2 regions of the Phormidesmis sp. 146-20 genome follow, and region 2 is predicted to be linked to the other one. Evidence: predicted binding sites of a transcription regulator. Region 2 holds the regulator's gene; the other holds the start of a gene.

Region 1 (11,395 bases), on a different contig from region 2:
AATGGAATGGTTTTGGAGAGAAAGCCCGCCCACAATGCCACAAAGCTTCCCCAATAGTGCTGTCGCAGCAGACTGACTGCTAACACAATTAGACTCGTAGACACCAAAACATCTACGTGTGCAGAAGCAATCTGCTCCATCAACAATAGGGGGTTGATTAAGTAAGCGATCGTGACTTTATCGCGGCTCAAATTTCCTTGAGAATTCATCGGCAACGATCGCCAAATTAAGTAGCCGTTGAGAATATGAAATCCCAAACAGATCGCTTTGAAGCTGTAAACGCTGAGAATCGGATCGAGCGATAAAACTGCGGCCGATAGTGTAAAAAAGAACTGAGAAACAGGCCCATAGGTCGAAGTTTGTCCCCAATCCACAAAGGGAGACAATTCGGATACAAACACCCCAGCCCTCACCAAAAATGGGTTGGCATGACTCAGATTCATCAGCCCCGCATGGAGGTAAAGATAGACATCATTCCCCAGCGGATAAGCGATAAAAGCAAGTAAAAGAAAAGTGGCTGCCTTTCGCAATAGGGTGAAGAAATGAGAGGGGGCCGTCGATCGCGAGTCGTCAAACAACCAGATTAGATAGAGAACCGCCAGCACAAGATAGGTGCCTCCGATCTCAATTTGGTTGGCCAGGCTCGAAAAAGTCGCAAATTTCTTTCCACCCGCCAAAATGTAGTGAAACTTATCTAACCCCAGATTAACGAGAGCAACGCTCAAATAAGTCGCGCAGAATAAAGCACTCGCCGTCAATATTCCTGCTTTCTTCACGTAGTTTTTTGAATAATTTTATATAAATATAACATTGGCCAAAGTGACATAATCTGACCCGTGACAGAGGCTTATTTTTGCAGCAAATCGGTTAACTTTGGGAAGCGCAAAACGATCGATTACCATTGATGGTTTTTTGAGAAAGCGTCCATCCTCTAGATACGGGGGCGATCGCTCAGATTCAGGTTCTTTTATTGAGAAATACAGACAGACGTGCTTAAAAGACGTGGGTGGCTGATTTTAGGAGTCGTTGCAACGATCGCAGTTTTGACGGTTTCCTATTTCCTGTTGGGTCAAAGTATTGCTGCCCGTCTGCCCCAAAGCGTCTGTGTCTCTGCCTACGAAGCGGGAATTCTCTGTTATCGACAACCTAAACTACTCTTTAGTCAGAAAACCACGGCGATCGCCACCAGTCCCAATGGCAAGCTTTTGGCCAGCACCAGCGAATCGACCATCTATCTATGGGATTTGCAAACCGAACGGTTTACCACGCTCAAAGGGCACAAAGATTGGGTGAGCGCGATCGCGTTTAGTCCCGATGGTCAAATTTTGGCGAGCGCCAGCCTCGATCGCAGCGTCAAGTTGTGGAGCCTCAAAACGGGCGCACTTTTGGCGACCTTCTACACTGGGCGCGTCACTTGTCTCACTTTTAGTCCCGATGGTCGCACACTAGCGACGGGCAGCCGACTTTCTAAATGGGCGGATGGCTCCTATAGTCGGATGGGCGTACAGTTTTGGGATGTAGAAACTCGCCAATGGATCGATAGTCTGGGAGATCAGCCCGTGACCGCGATCGCCTACAGCCCCAACGGAACCCAACTCGCGATCGGAAATCGCAAAACTCAAATCTGGCAGCTAAAAACTCAAAAACTTTTGCACACCCTCAATTCAGGTGATTTGACAGCGCTACTCTTTACCCCTGATGGCGAAGCGTTACTAACAGCCAGCAGTCGCATCAAGCAGTGGGATGTCAGATCGGGAGACCTGACACACACGTTCTCTTCGGGCGCATCTGATCTGGCATTGAGTCCTGATGGCGTGACGCTGGCCACCGGAACGGGTGGAACCGTGCAACTCTGGCAGCTCGACAACGAACAACTCTCTGGTATTCTACGAGGCTCTTGGCACAGTAGCGTATCGGTCGAGTTTGGGCTAGGAGGGCGAACGATCGTCAGTAGTGGCAGTGACGGCATTCGAGTGTGGCGACCCGATGAAGAATTGTGATAGCTAGAAGGCTTTGATTTGGGCTTGGGACTCTGGATATTAAACCAAACAGCCTCAAAGTTTCTAACGTCTTCTAGCGTCCAAGGTCTAGCGTCCATTGCTTAATCTCCACCAAATTCTACATCTCCACTTGACACTAAATCTCAGCCTAAACAGTTACAATGCCCTGTGATTGGCGTAAGAGGCACGAGAGAATGCGGCAAAAAGATCGCCAGAAACGGGGCACTCAAGGATTTGTGCGATTCAAAAATCTGGGGCTGATTGTGGCGGGTAGCCTGCTGGTTGTGGGGACGATGACCGCGATCGGCGTTTTGCGATCAGGCGATCAGTTCTTTAGTAGAGTGGGCACGCTGTTTAGCAATCCTCAGCCTGAGCCGAAGGTAGAAGCGCGATCGGTTGTTATTCAGCAGATTCGAGATGCCAGCGAGTTGACGACCGCGGTCTTCACAATGGAAGCAGTTGTGCCAACACAGCAGGATGCGACAGTGGGCGGCTTTGTAGTGGGGACGACAAAACTTCTCTACATTGCTTACGGAGAGGTGCGGGCGGGCGTAGATTTGAGTGCTTTAAAGCCTGAAGATGTGCAGGTTGTGGGGCAAAGGTTGAAGTTAAGATTACCGCCGCCTCGTGTGTTAGACAGCAAAATTGACGTAAATCGCTCCAAAGTTTACGACTACAACCGGGGAGTTTTGGGGTTGGGGCCGGATGTCGCGCCTGTGCTGCAAGACCTGGCCCAGAAGGAAGCGCTCAAAAAAATTCAGGCGGCGGCTGTGACCGATGGAGTGCTACAACGAGCTAACGATCGAGCAAAACTGGTCGTCACCCAACTGGTCAAAGTGCCAGGAATTCAGGAAGTTGTCATCGAAACTCAGCCGCCAACTTTGAGCGATCGTTAAACTTAATGAGTCAAAAAGTTTACTCAGTTCTGAGCGTATTAACTCTATTTAAGATTTATACACTGAGTAATATTAAAGACTTTTAGATTCTAAAAGTAAGTATTTGTAGGTATTCTTTCCGTTAAAGATTGAGAAATTCTCTAAATAACTGTTTTTTAGTCAGTGGATTCTGAGAAGCGATCATAAGACTATAAATTCGGGGATCACTCTATTGATAGGTGATCCCCAGGATTCTTCAATCTTAAAATTAATATAAACATTGCTGACATAAGGCATAAATACTTATCATAATAAAGAGGTCAACACAGAATAAACTTTCACGAAAGTCGCCTGACTCAGTAGTTTTAGATACATTTTTTGTTTTTGACAATTCAGACGGGTCATTTTTGGGTGAAATCGTCTTTCTCAAGTTCAACTTTTTGAAAATTGCTGAGGTTTAAAATGCAAACGGTACAAACAGTTCGGTGTCCAAATTGTGGCAGTCACGCCGAGCGTCACCACCTCGAAAGTAATCACCTGACCCGTACTCAGTGCCCCACTTGTGATTATTTGATGATCACCTGCGCGAAGACGGGCAAAGTGATCGAGGCTTACGCCCCTGGGATTTATGCGCGGCGGTGAGGGATGAGGGATGAGGGATGAGGGATGAGGGATGAGGGATGAAAGAAAGAGTCCGTCCCTCTGTCTATTGTTCTGAAATGTTTATGGCTCAGACTTCGATCGCTTTGAGATACCAGCAGGCGCTCGCTTTCCCACAACTCTTGACTCCACTGTGAATTCGGGGATTTCTTGCAGTTCGGTATCACTCAAGCAGTACTGTTCGCAAACCAGACTGAGCCGAGTTCCGGTAGATTTGACCGCATTGACCGAGTGAGTTAAGTCGCCCTGAAAATGGACAAGCTGATTGACTTGAGGTTTGATCTGCCCAACTTGTTGCTTGTGATTTCGTAAGATCAATTCTCCGCCCTGCAAGTCTGAAACTACCTGCACATAAAGAACGCTGACGATCGCAGGGGGCAGAATTGTCTTGCAATAAGACCGTAGGGAGCGATCGATATGAGGATCGACCCGTGACCCTTCTTTGAGAAGCAACGGATTGAGATAAAACGCATTGCAATCGGGCTGAAGCGCCAGGTCTAAATAAAGTTTGAAAAAGGGAAACATTCGCTCAACTTTTTCTTTTCCAGACTGTTGAAATACCACAGAAAATCCCTTTGTATTGACAAAATCACGATTCAAATTGTTAAGTGCAAAATAAGGACAAGCTGAAATTTCTCCACGAAGATCATTCAAGTAAGCAACCGGAAAGGCATTGGAGTGTTGGCGATAGTATTTCACAGCAATTCAATCAAGCGTTAAATGACAAAATGAGAGACGTTTACTTTTATTACATCTAGTTTATCAACCGTATGATCCCTAATCTTGTGTTAGATTGTTGGTTAGGAATTATTTTCGGCCGTGTAATCCGTTTTTTAAGCGTTTCTCCGAATCTACTCTCTACATTCACTGATTCTGGAGATACTCCATGTCTATTTACGTTGGTAACCTTTCTTATGAGGTCACTCAAGACGATCTCACGCGGACTTTTGCTGAGTATGGCGATGTCAAACGTGTACAGCTTCCCACCGATCGTGAAACGGGTCGTCTGCGCGGCTTTGCATTTGTAGAAATGGGCACCGAGGCCGAAGAAACCGCAGCGATCGAAGCCCTCGATGGCGCTGAATGGATGGGTCGCGATCTCAAAGTCAACAAAGCCAAACCCCGCGAAGAAAGAGGATCTTCAGGTGGCGGAAGCTGGGGCAACAAAGGTGGTTCTTCTCGTCGTTATTAAGGATTAAGACCAAGAGCACTCTACTCTAAAGTCTTGGGGGTGGACGAAGAGTCTGCCCTTTTTTTATGGAGATGGGAGAGGTTAGATTTCGGATTTTGATTCGTGCCCTCTTACCCGGATCAGCCAACTTAATGAGGAAATCGGATGACCCAAGTGACTCCTGGTGAAAGTGAAGGGATTGAGTCCGTGTTACGCCGATTCAAACGAGAAGTTTCTAAAGCAGGCATCTTTCCAGACATGCGAAAACATCGACATTTTGAGACTCCGATCGAGAAGCGAAAACGCAAAACCCTCGCCATGCACAAACAACGTAAGCGGAAGTTTCGCTATTAGGTGATGGTCAAAAGGGCGGCTCTAAAATCTGATTCGCGAATCAAAATTCATCCTGCATTCCTCATCCCCAATTTCCTATGAATACCAAAGAATTCTTGAGTCGATATCACGCCGGACAACGAGACTTTAAAGACCTGAATTTGATGGCCGCAAATCTGAGAAATCTAAATTTGAGTGGCGTTAATTTGACTGGAGCAAACCTCACCAAAGCAAATTTGACTCGCACCAATTTAAGTCGAGCAAATCTCACAAATGCCATTTTGACCGGGACAAACTTAACCGAAACCAATTTAACTAAGGCAAACTTAACGAATGCTAATTTGAGTGATACCAATCTCAAGGATGCAAACCTAACTCAGGCTCATCTGCGCGGTGCCGTTATGCCAGAGGGTGAAAATTCTATGGTGAGCCAAGTGCAATCTTCCTTAATTGAGGACTCGATCGCCTATTGAGCGTCAGTTCGACAAAGGGGTTTCGCTTCGTTACCAGGCACTTCTGACTTCCAAGCCGCCAATTCTGGGAGACTAGCGACGACTCTAACCGCCCGTCTTGGAGGCTCTCAACTGCCCACAGGCTGCGTCTGCTTCTAATCCACGGGGCCGCCGCACACTCACCGCAACATGTCGATTTTTGAGCGCATTGACGAAGGTTTGGATGCGACGCTGATCCGGTTTTTGATAGTCAACTTCACTGATCGGATTGTAAGGAATCAAATTGACGTGACTCTGGAAGCCTCGAAGGTGATTGGCAAGCTCGATCGCATGGTCTTCGCAGTCATTCAATCCGGCTAACAGAATGTATTCAAACGTGACGCGCCGCCCGGTGATTTTGACATATTCGCGGCATTCGTCGAGGAGCGCTTCTAGCGGATATTGGCGGGCACTGGGAATCAACTGTTCGCGTAGCGCTTGATTGGAGGCATGAAGACTGACAGCAAGGGTCGCTTGCAGGTGATGGTCGGCGAGTCGTTGGATTTTACCGGGAATGCCGACTGTGGAGATGGTGATCAGTCGCTGACCGATGCCAATGTCTTCATTAATCGATTTAACCGCACCCAAAACATTGTCGCTGTTGAGCAACGGTTCGCCCATGCCCATAAATACAACGTTGCTAACTCGCTGCTGAAACACTTCTTGCACCGTCAGCACTTGATCAACAATTTCGTGACGTTCTAGATTGCGCGTAAAGCCGCCCTTGCCCGTCGCACAAAAATCACACGCCATCGGACAGCCCACCTGCGACGACACACAGACCGTCAGCCGCTTCTCAGTCGGGATGCCCACGGTTTCGACAATTTGCCCGTCGCGCAGTTGCAGCAAAAATTTGATCGTGCCGTCAAGCGCCTTTGCCTGATAGTGAATCTTGGAGCGCCCGATCGCATACTCCGCCAAATTTTCGCGCCACTGTTTGGGAAACACAGAAATCTCCGTCAGCGATCGCGCCCCTTTTTGATAAATCCACTGGTGAAGCTGCCGCGATCGATAAGCGGGTTGTTGATGGTGCTGCACCCAATCGGTCAGTTCTGCAAGGGATGCGCCGACTAATGGCTTGTGGCTGACAGATGGCTCAATTTGCTGGATCACGGCGAGATCGAGATAAGGGGAATTCCTATTCTAAGCTGAGATCCGCGATCGACGGCTCCCAAATCGAGATGGACTCAAGAAGGCGCGATCGAACTGACCAAATTTGTTTAAGATTTATGAAGGTTTAATCAGTGGAACGCTAACATGACAGTGAAATCGGGGTCAAAGTCCTCTTCATCATCAGAATTTTCTACGCCCACCGGAGGCGCTCTGGTGCAAATCGAGAATCTCAGCAAAACCTTTCAAGAAGGGGAGATGCAAAGGACGGTTCTCAATCAGGTTAGTTTCACCTTTGAGCCGGGAGAATTTGTGGTGCTGCTGGGTCACAGTGGGAGTGGTAAAAGCACTCTGCTCAACCTGATTAGCGGCATCGATCAGCCGTCGTCAGGAGTTGTCAAAGTGAATGGTGTTTCGGTGACTGAGCTAGACGAACGATCGCGCACTCTTTTACGTCGAGACCAAATCGGCTTTGTGTTTCAATTCTTCAATCTCATTCCGACGCTGACCGTCTTAGAGAATGTAACGCTGCCTCAAGAATTAGCGGGGCGATCGTCGCAGGTCGCTCAACAGTCAGCGATGAAGCTTTTAGAACAGGTCGAACTCGCCGATCGCAAAGACACCTTTCCAGACAAACTTTCTGGTGGACAACAACAGCGGGTGGCGATCGCGCGTGCTTTGGCGCACAGTCCCCTTTTGGTGCTGGCTGACGAACCCACCGGAAACCTCGACGAAGAAACCGGACAGCGCGTTTTAGAGATTCTGCTAGATCTGGTTCGTGCGACCAATAAGACGTTGGTAATGGCCACCCACAATCCTGACATTGCGCGACGAGCCGATCGGGTGCTCAGAGTTCAAGATGGGCAGTTGACAGTCACTCAAGCGGGCGATTAGCTTCGCAAGTTCCTTCAAATAAAACCGCTCACCAAAACGAAGTCTGCCCTCACAGACCAGAAAAGCGCTTTAACTTGGTAGGTTTCGTGCTGATAGCCGCAAATTGATTGAACTTCTGGATTTATTGAATTCACCATCCTGAGAACGACTCTGAGAGAATGCTTTAACCTGCGGAGGCGGATTCTGTTCTAATTGCAAATTCATTCGCCCGGTTTAATTCAATCTTCGACCCTTGTTGAAAATCATCCATTCACACGAACTCATGACCCTGAAAGTTTACGGAATTCCGACTTGCAACACCTGCAAAAGAGCACTTAAATGGCTGCAAGAAAATGAGATCGCATTTGAATTTATCAACACCAAAAATCATCCACCCGATCGAGCACAAATCACAAACTGGGTACAAACCCTCGGCAGCAAACCCATGAGAAATACCTCTGGGCAATCTTATCGAGCGATCTCTTCGAGTTACCCGCAAGGGGTCGCAGACGACAAACAAACCTGGACAGATGACCAGTGGATCGCCGCTTTTGCTCAAGATGCCATGTTGCTCAAACGCCCGTTGTTTGTCAGACAAGAGACTGCGCTGCTGGTCGGTTTTCCAGACAAATCAGAGCATTTGGAGAAGCTGACGCTTAAAAATTTATGACAAGATGAAGAAAGTTTTTGCGGGCAACACAGTCTGATGTCTTCAACTCCTTCATCGCTTGATTTACCCTTCCAACGACTCCGAGAACTGCGTCTGGCAATGCTGCACCTTCACAAAGCACTGCTCGACTCAGAGCGGGTTGTCTATGAACAGTTTCACGGGCGCATCAAAACCAACGTCGAATTTTTTCAGCTTGTAACCGAGCATGAATGGTTTAATTGGCTGCGTCCCATTTCGCAACTGATCGTCAAAATCGACGAAGCCACCAGCGCCAAAGAACCGATGACGATCGCCCAAGCCAACCAACTGATCGACGAAGCCCGATCGCTCCTGCAACCGTCTCAAACAGGCACTCTGGGAGCGCGACAGCTTTATCGGGCCATTCAACGTGACCCCCAGGTGGCGATGCTGCAAGCTAAAGTTACCCAGTTGGTCAGCTAATTTTCTTTGGCAGGTTATCTAAAATTGTGAATTAATACTTGTGTAGACCCGATCGCATCTATCAGTCAGTTTCAACTCACAATCCCCTGGAGCAACTCATGAACCTTCCCACTTCTCAATCCGGCCCGCTTGATGTGGCGGCCGCGATCGTTCAGCGTCGAGCCATCAAAAACTTTAAGCCAGACGAAATTCCTCTAGCCCTACTGCATCAACTGGTAGACCTGACGATCGCCGCTCCGAGTAGTTTTAATCTACAAAGTTGGCGAATTGTGTTGGTGCAAGATGAGGCTCAAAAAGCCGCCCTGAGTGCCGCCTGTTGGGGACAACCTCAAATCACCCAAGCCCCTGTCACCTTTGTGTTTGCTGCTGACTCGGATGCCTGGAAAGAAGACCGGACAGCTTTCTACGAAACGGCGGTTCAACTCGGAAACCTGACTCCTCAAGCGGTGGAATATCTGCAAGACGCGATCCCACAGTTTCAGTCCGCCCTGGGCGAAAAGAACCGAGAGTACGCCGTCAAAGATGCCATGATCGCTGCAACGCATCTCGTTCTGGCAGCCCAAAGTTACGGGTTGGCGACCTGCTTTATGAACGGTTGGGTCGAAGATCAGGTCAAAGCGGTGATCGGGGCAGCCGACCAGCCCAACATCGCGATCGCCGTCGTCATCCCGGTTGGATTTGCCGCAGAACCCCGCAAAGATCCGGGTCGCTACCCCGTCAGTCACAATGTCTTCGTCGATCGCCTGAGCAACCCCTACGGCAGCTAAACCTGCTTCTGCTCGATCCTTTGTAGAATGGCTCCAAACGTCTCCGTGAGGAATGCCTGTGTCTCTTGCAAATCAAAAAGTGGTGGTCATTGGGGCGAGTTCTGGAATTGGGCTGGCCGTCTCTCATGCGGTCGCCCGTGAAGGCGCAAACCTGGTCATGTGTAGCCGATCGTCAGAAACGCTCAATCAGGCAAAAGCGACCGTTCTCGGCAATGTCGAAAGCTTTGCAGTCGATATGACTCAGGAATCTGAGGTGGTCCAATTATTTACTCAGATTGGCACCCTCGATCATCTGGTGATTACAGCGGCCGCTAACGAACTTGACCGTCGAGGACGATTGACTGAGTTGACCACCGAGCAAGCACAGCGCAGTTTTGATAAATTTTGGGGCCACTTCTACGCAGCCAGATCCGCCGCTCCCAAACTCTCATCGACTGGCTCGATCACTTTCTTTTCGGGGGTGTCTGCCTTCAAGCCAGCAAAAGAGGGAATGGCGGTTTTGGCCGCAGTAAATGGAGCGATCGCCACCCTGGGACGATCGCTGGCGGTTGAGTTGGCTCCCATTCGTGTAAATGTCGTGGCTCCTGGTGTCGTCGATACTGCCGTGTGGGATAGCCTTCCCGAAGCCGATTACAATTCTATGCTCACGTCTATGCAGCAGTCGCTTCCAGTGGGTCGAGTCGGGACGGCGGAAGACATTGCTCAAAGTGTTATTTATCTGATGACAAATCCTTATACGACTGGCGTTGTTTTACCAGTTGATGGTGGTTTATTGCTCATGTAGTCTGATTCATTCCTAAACTCATTACTTTAGAGGTCACGATGCGATACAAACTTTTGGGACACAGTGGTTTACGAGTTTCTGAACTCTGTCTCGGCACGATGACGTTTGGTGAAGATTGGGGGTGGGGCGGCTCGTATGAAGAAAGTCGAAAAATGTTTGATGCCTTTGGCGAAGCGGGCGGCAATTTTATCGATACCGCTAACCTGTACACGAATGGCACGAGCGAAAAATATGTCGGTGAATTTATCGCCAGCGATCGTGAAAAATGGGTCGTCGCGACCAAGTATTCGCTCAATATGGGCAACGCTGGAATGAACGCCGTTGGCAATCACCGCAAGAACATGGTGCAAGCCGTCGAAGCGAGTCTCAAACGCCTAAATACCGAACACATTGACCTACTCTGGCTACATGCCTGGGATTCCACAACGCCCGTCGAAGAAGTGATGCGTGCCTTTGATGATCTGGTGCGATCGGGCAAGATTTTTTACATTGGCATTTCGGATACGCCTGCGTGGATTATTTCTCAAGCCAACACGATCGCGAATCTGCGCGGCTGGACTCCCTTTATCGGACTGCAAATCGAATATTCCCTCAAAGAACGCACACCCGAACGCGACTTGCTGCCAATGGCGCAGGCGTTTGATATTGGCGTGACGGCTTGGAGTCCTTTAGCGGGCGGACTTTTAACAGGCAAATACAACAAACCCGAACCTGCCGACGGACGCTTAAGCAATCCCAATATGTCTTCTCCGGTGAGCGAGCGCGATTTGAGCATTGCCCAAGAAGTGATTCACATCGCCGAAGCGATCGGGCGAACCCCTTCACAAGTAGCGTTAAATTGGCTGATTCAGCAAAAGTTGGGAGTGATTCCGATCGTCGGGTCGCGCAAGCTTGATCAGCTTAAAGAAAATCTCGCCTGCACCGAGTTTCAGCTAACATCAGAACAGCTCCAACGATTGAATCAAGTCAGCGCGATCGAGCTAGGGTTTCCCCACGATTTTCTCAAAAGCCCGATGGTACAGGACTTTGCCTTTGGAGGAACCCTGGCAAAAATCGATAATCTGCGCGTTTAACCCCATTCACTTGAGGAAAAAGATGATGAGCGATCCGACCTCTGAATCCGTCATGACCGACGCAGTGTTGGCAGCCAATCTAAAAGCACAGCAAGAAAAAGGGCCTGACCTGCGGCAAGTTCACTCCAAAAGTCACGGCTGCGTCTG
Region 2 (11,395 bases):
TTTTTGCGCCAGTGTCCGATTGAGGCCCCAAATCCATGAATTAATACCAAAGGCTGGCCTGTCCCCATAGATACATAGCGAATCTGATGCCCTTGCCATTCCCAAGTTTGTCGCTCAAAAGTTGCTGGAGTCGGAAGTTGCTCTACTGTCACGGTTCGTTTTGTGAAGTTTTCTTAAGACTTCTCCATCATAATATTTCACGTCTAAATTTTCAGCGTCCAGCGCGTTCTGAGTTAAAGCCACCTACTTTCCTGATTTCTTTGGCTCTGATGGCGACTGGAGCGCCTGGTCAAGAACAACGCGAGCGGTCTCGGCTTGAGAACGGGCTTCTCGGTAGCGCATGTTGGTCTGAGCATAGGTTTTGAGAACCTTGAAGCCTTCTTTGAGGCTGTTGATTTCTTCTTCGCTGACTAGCTCATCCGTAAAGAGAATGTCGATTTGTTCGCGAACTTGCAGCGCTTCAGAGCGTGATTCTTGAGCCTTGAGTTTGAGGGTTGCCAGACTGCTAAGAACCTGAACGGCTTGATTGAGGGCATCTTCATCACTGGAAGCGATCGCGCCTTGATCTTTAATTTCGATAAAGTGCTGCGGCCCAAAGCCATCCGTTAGCTCGGTGGGCAGTTTGCCGTCATCCATTAGTTCCATCAGTTGATCCATTGCCTTCTCGCGAGCTTTGGCAGAATCCTTACCAGAGACCGTGAGAATGACTTCGGGACTTTGAGCAAGCGTGTATTGAACCATAAAAAGTAGGAAGTAAGGAGTATGGATGTTCTTTTTTCATCCTTCTACATCCTATATGCTGAGAAGCGATGCGATTTCCTGATTTCCGGCTTTTTGGTTTTTCAGGCTTGACATCTCTATGAGTATCTGCAATAGTAGAACTTATCCGAATTTTGCGGGTATAGCTCAGTGGTAGAGCGTCACCTTGCCAAGGTGAATGTCGCGCGTTCGAATCGCGTTACCCGCTTTTTAACTAAAGTTTTTTAATCTCAGACTGACGAATTCTCAATGTAAGAGTTGAATGTCTTCGACTAAAGGGCAGCACCCTAAAAGTCTTTAGAGCTTTCGGTAAATTAAGCTCCTTGACGCTGGGTAATACCGCTCTTCAACACGGTCATCGTTCTGAAATCTTCAACTCACAACGTACTTTTTGACAAACTTATTACTGAATTGATCTTTGAATCGATCTATTGATTAATCTATTGACTTCCAGCCTGATTAAAATAGGTGACAGATCTTAAAAATCTTCGGATGAACGACGAATTTAAGCTCAAACCTTAAGCAATTGTTAGAGACTTAGCTCAATTCCTGCAAAAATTCAACTACCTGGCAGAATAGTGTAGTATCGAGCACAAAAACTGCTTGAAGAGTAAGTTTAAGTGTTCTAAAGTCATCAATCTCTTACAGATCAGCTGACAGCTAAGTAAAAACTGTTGCCAGGTCAATCAAGAGAGTTCAAGAGCACGAGTTCGACAAGGAACATGGTAGTGACCAAAGAGCGACCACTTGCAGCATTATTTCGCCAGATTGGGGGCGGTGCCTTTCCACCTGTCGTTGAGACGTTTGAGCGAGGCAAAACGATCTTCTTTCCAGGCGACCCCGCAGAGCGAGTTTATTTTTTAGTCAAAGGTGCCGTCAAGCTTTCGAGAGTCTATGAGGCGGGTGAGGAGATTACGGTTGCCTTACTGCGAGAAAACAGCGTGTTTGGGGTGCTGTCACTGATCACCGGGCAACGCGCCGATCGCTTTTATCATGCGGTTGCGTTCACATCGGTTGAGTTGCTGTCTGTTCAAATTGAGCAGGTTGAAAAAGCACTCAAAGACAACCCCGAACTCTGTCTGCTGATGCTGCGAGGGCTATCGTCTCGAATTCTACAAACCGAAATGATGATCGAAACGCTGGCGCATCGAGATATGGGGTCGCGTCTGGTGAGTTTCTTGCTGATTCTCTGTCGCGATTTTGGCCTGCCCAGTCAAGAAGGGATCACGATCGACCTCAAGCTGTCTCATCAAGCCATTGCAGAAGCGATCGGCTCAACGCGGGTGACCGTGACTCGTCTGCTGGGAGACTTGCGACAGGACAAAATGATCTCTATTCACAAAAAGAAGATCACTGTCCACAATCCAGTCACCTTGAGTCAGCAGTTTACCTGATCGCTAGCCAGTCGGCGAAGCCTGAAGGCGTACAAATTTCAGGCTTCACACCTCGCCTATTACCAATCGTCTTCTCTAAATAGAAACTGACCTTCTGAATTGAGGTAGGGTGACTTCCAGCGGGTCAATTCTTTATCAGGGCAGATGTCTAGTCCTTCTCCCACGCCGTAGGGGTGCATTCCGCAGACTAGCACGTTGCCGTTGTAGGCTTGCCCATGATAGTGACGACAGCCGACACAGATGGGGTGTTGGTTGAGCAGCGGTTCTACAGTTTGCATCATCGGTTGGGCAGCTTCTCCGACCATGCCTTCAAACCCAAAATAGGCTTCTAAGACGGGGTTGACTAGCTCATTAATGTATTGGTCAATCTCATCTGTAAAGGTATTTTGTGCCTGTGCCGAAAGCTCGTCAGAAAGCTCTACAAACACGTTGACCACTTCTGTCACTTCTCTCGACACTTCAACAAAGAAGCCTTCGATGTGATCCGCGATCGTTTCTAACAGTTCAGAAAAATCTTTTTGCCACTCTTCCATAGGGTTCTCACCGGGGTTGCGTTCCAAAAGGGATGGATGATTGAGCGTTGATTCCCTTGTGTGAGGCTGCGCTAGATGGCTAAAGATTCCTACCATCAAAGGGTTCTATCCAAGGGAATAGCTTCGCTATCATAGCGCAAACTTTTATGGTTCAATCTGGTCAAAAAGAAGGCGATCGCTTTCTGATTTTGCGATTCTCACTAGCCCAAACGCATTGAGAAGATTCAGTGATTTCAGAAGATTTGCAAAAGACTATAAATCAAAAAGTTTCTTCATATATTCACAACAATTATGCGACAGAAATGCTGCTATCGCTAGAGGCATTGAGTTAGCTCTCTTGATTAGACTGAGCCTGATTCTAATTTGGGAGACGCTCGTTGTGAACAATTCGATCGTGATGATTTTACTCTTGGGGCTGCTGCTGATGATGCTGATTGCTCCTTTTTCAGCGCTGTCTCTGGTGATGCTGGTAGTGTTGGTTTCAGCGATCGGCTGGACAGGTTGGCAGCTAATCCGGACGTTGGTCAAAGGAGACGCTTAACTCAAAACAAAAAGCAGGGATCAATGGGTTTTCTGTGGCTTTAAAGTATGAATAGGTCGAGAGTCTCGATCGCCTGATGCTTTTGTTAGATAACATCTGCAAAATTTTCTTGCAATTAGGGGACGGCTCAAGATTTAAAATGCTTTTTCTACCTACCCGCTATTTTGAGCTAAACCCATGAAGTCTTACCTGGCTGCTGCAATTCAAATGAATAGTCTGCCCGATTTACACAAGAATCTGGCGCAGGCAGAAGAACTAATCGATCTCGCGGTGCGTCGAGGAGCGGAACTGGTTGGGTTGCCAGAAAACTTTTCTTTTTTGGGAGACGAGCAGGCAAAACTAGCCCAGTCTGAGGAAATTGCTCAAGAGAGCGAAAAGTTTCTCAAAACAATGGCGCAGCGTTTTCAAGTCACGATTTTGGGCGGCGGTTACCCTGTCCCGGTTGGCAACGGTAAAGTCTACAACACCGCCTTGCTGGTCGCCCCCAATGGTCAGGAAATTGCTCGCTATGAAAAAGTACATCTTTTTGATGTCAATTTGCCCGACGGCAACACGTACCGCGAATCGTCGATGGTCGTTGCTGGCTTGAGAATGCCGCCCGTCTACCCGACCAAAGAACTAGGCAACCTGGGGCTGTCAGTCTGCTATGACGTGCGGTTTCCAGAAATATATCGTCAACTATCACAGATGGGAGCAGAGGTGTTGTTTGTCCCCGCAGCGTTTACGGCACACACGGGCAAAGATCATTGGCAGGTTTTGCTACAGGCGAGAGCGATCGAGAATACCTGTTATGTGATTGCCCCCGCTCAAACCGGACGACACAATACGCTGCGTCAATCCCACGGTCACGCCATGATTGTTGACCCCTGGGGCGTGATTTTGGCAGATGCAGGCGACACACCAGGAGTAGCGATCGCGGCGATCGAACCCGCCCGTCTCGAACAAGTCCGCCGCCAAATGCCCTCTCTCCAACACCGAGTCTTTGTCTAAAGCAGTAAGGACTTTTGGGCGTTGCTGAACAAAGGGATGAATCAAGTGAGTACGGGTATTGACCAATACTTTAGGTAATGGAGGAGCAATCGCAGCGAATGCTTTAGCATTTCGACCGACTTGGAGTAACACAAGGTCTTGCGATGCAATCGAGCTAAGTAGTGACGTAATCGGGTATTCTCGCCTTCGACTCTCGTCATATACGTCTTGCTCACAAGGTGGTCGCCTTCCTCAATAAAACCGGGATAAACCTTCCAGCCATCGGTGACATAGAAGTAGCAATGCCAGCAACAGACAATCTGCCACAAGGGTTTGAACGTCTCTGCGCTGTGATCTCCCACCACCCAAGCGAGAATGCCCGCCCGGAAATGGTTCACGGCTGTCCAGATCCAAATTTTGTTTTTTTTGACCCGACAAAGGTTTCTAGTTCGTCGAGTTCTCCCACCTCTGGAATCTCCGACTCCTGTGGGGCATCCGGCAGTTGCTGTCCGAGTTGCTTGACCCAATAAATCACCGTTGTGTGATGCACGCCAGTACAGCGCTCAATCGCGCGAAATCCCATGCCGTTGACGTAACGCATCAAGCAGTCCTGCTTGGTTTCCTCGCTGTAGCCTTTGGGTGGGTCATAGCCTTCAATAAATTGGCGACCGCAGGCGCGACAGATATGATTTTGCTTGCCTCGTCGTTTCCCGTTCTGGCGAACCTCAGTAGACCCACAGTATCGACACTGCATAGTACAATACCCTCATTCATCCCTCCATTATGCAACGCCGGACTTTTGAATGAGTTCTGAATGGGTTTTGACTTGTCTCACTCAGTCCTCAGTCCTCAGTCCTCAGTCCTCAGTCCTCAGTCCTCAGTCCTCACTCCTCACTCCACAATGTAAAGAAGCTTGTACCATTGGAAGGGACGATTTTGAGTGAACCATGATCGATCCCTTCGCCTGGATAACGGCTTCTATTTACGATTCTGTTTTTGTCATCCCTCCGATTTTGGCGACTGCCGCCGAGACTGAAAATCCTTCTCTCGTGCTGGCAGGCGTGCTGTTGAGTTTGGTCGCTGTCTATCTAGCCAGCAAACTTGGGGGAGAAATTTGCGCCCGCATTGATCTGCCTCCGGTGTTGGGAGAGTTGGTCGGAGGAGTCGCGATCGGGGTTTCTGCCCTCCATCTTTTAGTGTTTTCAACCGGAGGAAGCGACGCGAGTGGATCTCTGATCATGCAAATGCTTCAGATGTCGGCTCACGTCAGTCCTGCTGAGTTAAATGCTACCTTTGCTGCCCAGAGTGAAGTAATTTCGGTGTTGGCAGAGATTGGCGTTGTGATTTTGCTGTTTGAGATTGGGCTAGAGTCAGATCTCAAAGAATTGCTGAGAGTGGGCCCACAGGCGGCGATCGTGGCCTGCGTTGGGGTGGCGCTGCCGTTTGCGATGGGGACAGCGGGATTGATGACGATTTTTGCGGTTCCAGCAGTTCCAGCGATTTTTGCGGGGGCGGCTCTGACGGCGACCAGCATTGGCATTACAGCGAGAGTCTTGTCCGAGCTTCAGCGGCTCAGTTCTAAAGAAGGTCAAATCATTGTTGGGGCGGCTGTCTTAGACGATGTGCTAGGGATCATTGTGCTGGCGGTGGTTGCAGGATTAGCTAAAACAGGCGAAGTGCAGGTAGGCAACATTGTCTATCTGATTATCAGTGCAGCAGTCTTTTTGGTCGGGAGTCTCTGGCTGGGACTGTTGCTCAATCCGTTTTTGATCTCGCTGGTCAACGGATTGAGGACTCGTGGACAGTTGCTGATTGTCTCCCTGGTTTTTGCGTTTTTGCTGTCTTACATTGCAGTCGTGATTCAGCTTGAGGCGATTTTGGGCGCATTTGCGGCGGGGCTAATCTTAGCCGATACCGAGAAGCGTAAAGAACTGAGAGAACAGATCGAGCCGATCGCCGATATGTTGGTGCCAATCTTCTTTGTTGTCGTCGGTGCCCGCACGGATGTGAGCGTCTTGAATCCGTTTGTCGCCAGCAATCGGGAAGGCTTGATCATGGCGACCTTTCTCATCATCGTGGCGATCGCAGGCAAGGTCGTGACGGGCTTTACGCTGTGGGGTCAGCCAGACTTAAACAAACTGGCGATCGGCGTGGGGATGATTCCGCGAGGCGAAGTGGGGCTAGTGTTTGCGGCGATTGGGGCGACTAGCGGCGTGTTGTCGGAGTCATTGCAGGCGGCGATCGTGGTCATGGTGATTTTCACCACATTTATTGCACCTCCCCTGCTGCGCGTCGTGTTTTCTAAAGAAGCGTCTTCAGAAGGCTTGACGGGCGAAGTTTCGGCGGTTGAAGGGCTGATCGAAGACGCGGTGGGTGATCGTCCACAGTCCTGATATGTGAAACTAGTCGGCGATCGCTTGCGTAAAGATACGGACAGGCGATCGCCGAAAAAATATATTCCAAAGAAGGCAACTATATTAGAATGCTGTAGCCTAAATCTAAGTTTACAAACGAGATAGATAGGCGGTCATACTAACTGGCAGGCGTTTAAAAATTTCATGCTGAAGGGTTACTCTGCTCAAAATTCTATAAATACTTTCCGAAACTTGAGAACGGAGATCTGCGTCTGCCAAATTCAAGGGTGCAAAAGATTCTACTGAATAAAGCAGAATTTTCCAGAAAAGAGGGGACGATCGGAGAAGACTAAATAGGCAACGACGGCAAAATAGAAGTCAAAAAGATTGGGCTTTAGATCTGATTGGATGTTTACTATCGAACTTCTTTGCGAAATGATCCAAAACCTCAAGCGGTTGGTCTAAAGTCCAGTGTCTAATGTTTAATAGTCTGCGTCTGATGGTGATTCAATTTAACGGCGGGGTTAAGGTTTTTTCTGACCCGGCCCTTTCTTGTCTGCTTGAAAATGTGCTTAATCATAGGAACTGTGGTGATTTTCTAACCCGATCGCGATGCGCGGCAAACAAGGAGCGATGACTTTGAAACGCAACGTATTTGAACAGGAAATAGAAAATAGGAACCTAAAAAAAGGAAGGCTAAATTTCTACTTTTTTTTCTACCTTTTGCCTTTTGTTCTATTTCTATTTCCTTCGGCTGCTGAGGCCGCAAGGTTACAGTTTTGGCGGTTTGATTCGAGTCAAAATCGCTTAGAGTTTACAACTGATAATGGGGTGCAGCCCAGGGCCCAACTGATTGCAAATCCGACTCGATTGGTGATTGATTTACCAGGGGTTATACTGGGTCGCCCCGCCGTCACAGAATCTTACAGTGGGGCGATCAAGTCGGTGCGGGTGGGTCAGTTTGATCGCGGCACGACGCGGATTGTCGTTGAGATGGCATCGGGCTATACGATCGACCCCAGCCAGGTCAAATTTCGCGGGGCCACACCTCAACAGTGGAGCGTCCAGTTACCCACGCCGCAAGTAGACAGGACTGCCAGCGCGCCTGACAATTCTGTGACGGTTCCTACTCAGTCGCCTATTTCTTCTAGTCCCGGTGTTAGCACCCGATCGTTTATTCAAAACGTGCAGCCGACCCCGGATGGGTTTTTTATCCGCATGACGGGGGGCACTCCACAAGTGCGATCGATCAGAAGCAGCGATCGGCGACAGATGTTTATTGATCTATACGGGTCAGCCCTTTCGCCGAATCTGACTTCTCGCAACTTTATCAGCGATCGCAATGGGGCAAGTCGGCTTCAGGTGTCTCAGCTTCAGGCTTCTGTGGTGCGTTTGACGCTGACCGTTTCGCCCAATAGCGCTGATTGGCAGGCGACTCCCAGCGGGACAAATGGCTTAGTGTTGTTGCCCCAGTTGGGGACGGCCTCCACGCCTCAACCGAGCAATCCGCCAAACAATCCGCCACCCATCGCTCAAAATCAGGGCGGCGTGGCTACCATTCAAGCGGTCGAATTGGATGAGGGCAGTCGCCAACTTTTGATTCGGGCTGATCGTCCCATCACCTATACCGCTGGATGGGATCGGGCTTCTAGTTCTTATCGCATCACCGTTCCGTCGGCTCAGTTGGATCGATCGGTGCGCGGGCCGAGCCTTTCTGCCAACAGTCCGTTATTACAGGTGCGGCTGAGACAAGAAGATGCTCGTACGGTGGCGATTTTGCTGTCTCCAGCGGCCGGGGTACAAATTGGCGATATCAATCAACCGAGTCGGCAACTGCTTGCCCTACAACTACGGCGATCGGGGCTATTTGCGGTTTCACCTCCGAGCAGTTCACCGGGTTCTACGATTCCTGTGCCGCCTGCGACCAATCCGATTCCAACGGTGCCACGAGTGCCCAACGGACGGCGGGTTGTGGTGATCGATCCAGGCCATGGCGGCCCTGATCCGGGAGCCGTCGGAATTGGAGGCTTGCAGGAAAAAGAAATCGTTACGGACATCAGCAGACAAGTCGCCGCGATTTTAGAACAGCAGGGCGTGCAGGCAGTTTTGACGCGATCGAACGACATTGATCTTGATCTAGAACCTCGCGTCGCCCTAGCCGAAAGAGTTAACGCCACTCTATTTGTCAGCATTCACGCCAACGCGATCAGCATGAGCCGCCCTGACATCAACGGACTCGAAACCTACTACTTTGATAGCGGGTTGGGGCTGGCCCAATCGATTCACAGTAGCGTGTTGCAGGGTACAGGTGTCCGAGATCGCGGCGTTCGCAAGGCTCGATTTTATGTGTTGAGAAAAACCTCGATGCCGTCGGTGCTGGTTGAAGTCGGATTTGTGACAGGACGCGACGATGCTGCTAAATTATCGACAGCAAGTTATCGCAGACAGATGGCAGAAGCGATCGCTCGCGGTATCCTACAGTACATGCGTTAATTTGCTTGGCGATAGATTAAGGAGTGTGTGTGTGAGGAGTCAAAATTCAACAATGGGACAGTCCGGTCATTCAAACAAAGATTCAAATTCAAGCAGACCAGCTAATTTTAATTTAGACCCAAAACCTTCTAGTAACGCCCCCATTGGCATCTTTGATAGCGGTGTCGGGGGCTTAACTGTATTGAGAGAGCTTTACCGTCAGTTGCCTCTTGAGTCGGTGCTTTATTTTGGCGATACGGCGCGGTTGCCCTACGGGACAAAATCTCCCAGTCAAATCGTGCAGTATGTGCGGGAGATTCTCACCTGGATGACGCACAAAGGCGTAAAAATAGTGATCGTGGCTTGCAATACCAGTTCTGCGTTGGCGATCGAGCAAGTGCGCTCTGAGTTTCCAGATTTACCGATCGTTTGTTTGATTTTGCCGGGGGCAAGAGCGGCGGTTCAAGTTGGGAAGCGAATTGGGGTGATTGCAACGCCTGCGACGGCAGCCAGTAATGCTTATCGTCAAGCAATTTTAGAAGTCGATCCGACCGCAGAAGTTTGGCAAGTGGGCTGTCCCGAATTTGTGCCCTTGATCGAACAAAATCGGATTGACGAACCCTACACCTATCACATTGCTCAAACCTATCTAGCGCCATTACTCGAACAGCAAATCGATACGCTGATTTATGGCTGCACCCACTATCCGCATTTGGCTCCCGTGTTGAAGGCTATTTTGCCGCGATCGATTCAGTTAATTGATCCGGCGGTTCACGTCATCGCTGCGGCAGCCCAAGAATTAGATTTATTAGGACTGAAACACACTCGCCCTGCGATGCCCACTCAGTTTTGCGTCAGCGGTTCGCCCAAGCCTTTTGTGGAAATTTCTCGTCAGTGGTTGGGCTGTACGCCGATCGTTGAGCAGATCAGTTTGCCAGAAGTGACTCGTCAGACGATGGTCAAGTCTGAGGTTTAACGTGAATTCGATGAGAGTTTTTTGCTTCGTTGTTCACGGCTTCTGCCTCTCAAACTGCCAATTCTAGGGGACTTTAAGAAAAGAATTCTGGTTCAAAGTCCCCGGCTCGTAGGGGATTTAGGGGATGCCTGGATTAACGTGAATTCGATAGAGTTTTTTCGCTTCGGTATTTAACGCTTCTGCCCCCCAACCCCCCAAATCTGGGGGACTTTCGGACAAGATTTCTTGCTCAAAGTCCCCCAAACTTGGGGGATTTAGGGGGCGGCCTGGAGTGATCGCCACAGCGAGGGATTTCATCGAATTCACGTTAGATTAACAACCGCAGTGAAAGATTTCATCGAACTCACATGAGGATGAGGGAGAACTTCGATGATCTGTTCCCATTTGGGGGTAATCCGCTTCGCGAGGAGGGATGAGATGTGTATCAAATTCCCTTTACTTTTTTTCACACCTCACTCCTTACACCTCACATCTCACTTCTTCAAAAGCGCTTTGAAGGCTCGATGCTCCTCGGTGGCTCCTACGACTAAAAATCGATCGCTGGCTTCTAAAATCGTTTCGCCTAATGGGTAGCGGTTGAGTTGATTGTGACGCTCGATCGCCATGATCGTGACTCCGGTGAGGCGGCGGATGTTGGCTTTGGCTAAACTAAGTCCGACTAAGGGCGAGTCTGTTGGTAGCGTGTACCAGTGCTTTTCTAAACCTTCGATCGCTGCGTCAAAATCACCGCCGCCCCAATACTCGGCTCGTTCTGGCAAAATGTCACGATAGCGGCCGGAGCGATAGCGGTTGACAACTTGCTGGACAGCATAGGCAGAATTTCCTAACTTCAACAGCATGTGTGCACCTAATTCGAGGGCGGCTTCAAATTCGGGTTGCACGACTTCTTGAGCGCCGAGTTGATAGAGAACATCAAATTCATCGTTGACATGGGCACGAACCGTAATATCGAGGTCTGGTGCAAGGCTGAGGGCCCGCTGCAAGGTTAAGCGAGTCGCCATTGGGTCAGGAAGCGCGATCGCCATCGATTTTGCACGAGATAAATTGGCTTTTTCTAACACTAACGGACTGGATGCATCTCCAAATAAATAAGGAATGCCCTGCTCCCGCAGGGTTTGTAGAGAAGCTTCGTTGTTGTCTAAGACTAGAATTTTGTGTCCTTGAAAGTAGAGCATCCGCACGAGCGTTTGGCCGACTCTGCCGTATCCCGCTACGACAACGTGATCGCTGAGGTCTTCCTCAAGTCCGACGATGTGCGCGGGCTTACCCGATCGGATCTTCGCCCCAATGCCTGGAATTCGTTCTAATGCAAGCAGCAAGGCGGGTGTTGTCTTGAGCAAAAAGGGCGTGATGAGTAGCGTGACTGCGGTTGTGCCAACGGTGAGTCCGTAGAGCCT

Evidence for each region. Region 2 encodes NtcA, which controls nitrogen genes in cyanobacteria. Its sites were predicted from a motif close to TTTGTANNNNNNNNTACAAA; they were not measured.
Region 1: ACKFKH_RS24340 (replication restart DNA helicase PriA) is a predicted target of NtcA. The motif match lies at 3,232-3,251, and genes of this name have one in related genera.

Annotation. Positions count from the first base shown of each region.
Region 1 is NZ_JBJPHT010000040.1:48,123-59,517, forward strand. It holds gene ACKFKH_RS24325 (hypothetical protein) at 1-776, opposite strand, end outside; gene ACKFKH_RS24330 (WD40 repeat domain-containing protein) at 990-2,000, shown strand; gene ACKFKH_RS24335 (DUF4230 domain-containing protein) at 2,195-2,896, shown strand; gene ACKFKH_RS24340 (replication restart DNA helicase PriA) at 3,338-3,517, shown strand; gene ACKFKH_RS24345 (2OG-Fe(II) oxygenase) at 3,599-4,234, opposite strand; gene ACKFKH_RS24350 (RNA recognition motif domain-containing protein) at 4,422-4,727, shown strand; gene rpsU (30S ribosomal protein S21) at 4,872-5,060, shown strand; gene ACKFKH_RS24360 (pentapeptide repeat-containing protein) at 5,138-5,512, shown strand; gene rlmN (23S rRNA (adenine(2503)-C(2))-methyltransferase RlmN) at 5,597-6,643, opposite strand; gene ACKFKH_RS24370 (ABC transporter ATP-binding protein) at 6,788-7,534, shown strand; gene ACKFKH_RS24375 (Spx/MgsR family RNA polymerase-binding regulatory protein) at 7,797-8,183, shown strand; gene ACKFKH_RS24380 (hypothetical protein) at 8,220-8,624, shown strand; gene ACKFKH_RS24385 (nitroreductase family protein) at 8,723-9,391, shown strand; gene ACKFKH_RS24390 (SDR family oxidoreductase) at 9,450-10,175, shown strand; gene ACKFKH_RS24395 (aldo/keto reductase) at 10,214-11,248, shown strand; gene ACKFKH_RS24400 (catalase family protein) at 11,274-11,395, shown strand, end outside.
Region 2 is NZ_JBJPHT010000021.1:19,158-30,552, forward strand. It holds gene ACKFKH_RS17450 (alpha/beta fold hydrolase) at 1-152, opposite strand, end outside; gene ACKFKH_RS17455 (hypothetical protein) at 244-741, opposite strand; tRNA gene ACKFKH_RS17460 (tRNA-Gly) at 896-967, shown strand; gene ntcA (global nitrogen regulator NtcA) at 1,482-2,153, shown strand; gene ACKFKH_RS17470 (hypothetical protein) at 2,213-2,686, opposite strand; gene ACKFKH_RS17475 (hypothetical protein) at 3,066-3,227, shown strand; gene ACKFKH_RS17480 (carbon-nitrogen hydrolase family protein) at 3,405-4,217, shown strand; one part of gene ACKFKH_RS17485 (IS1 family transposase) at 4,259-4,626, opposite strand; one part of gene ACKFKH_RS17485 (IS1 family transposase) at 4,626-4,950, opposite strand; gene ACKFKH_RS17490 (cation:proton antiporter) at 5,144-6,589, shown strand; gene ACKFKH_RS17495 (N-acetylmuramoyl-L-alanine amidase) at 7,274-9,043, shown strand; gene murI (glutamate racemase) at 9,075-9,998, shown strand; gene ACKFKH_RS17505 (hypothetical protein) at 10,116-10,295, opposite strand; gene ACKFKH_RS17510 (cation:proton antiporter domain-containing protein) at 10,472-11,395, opposite strand, start outside.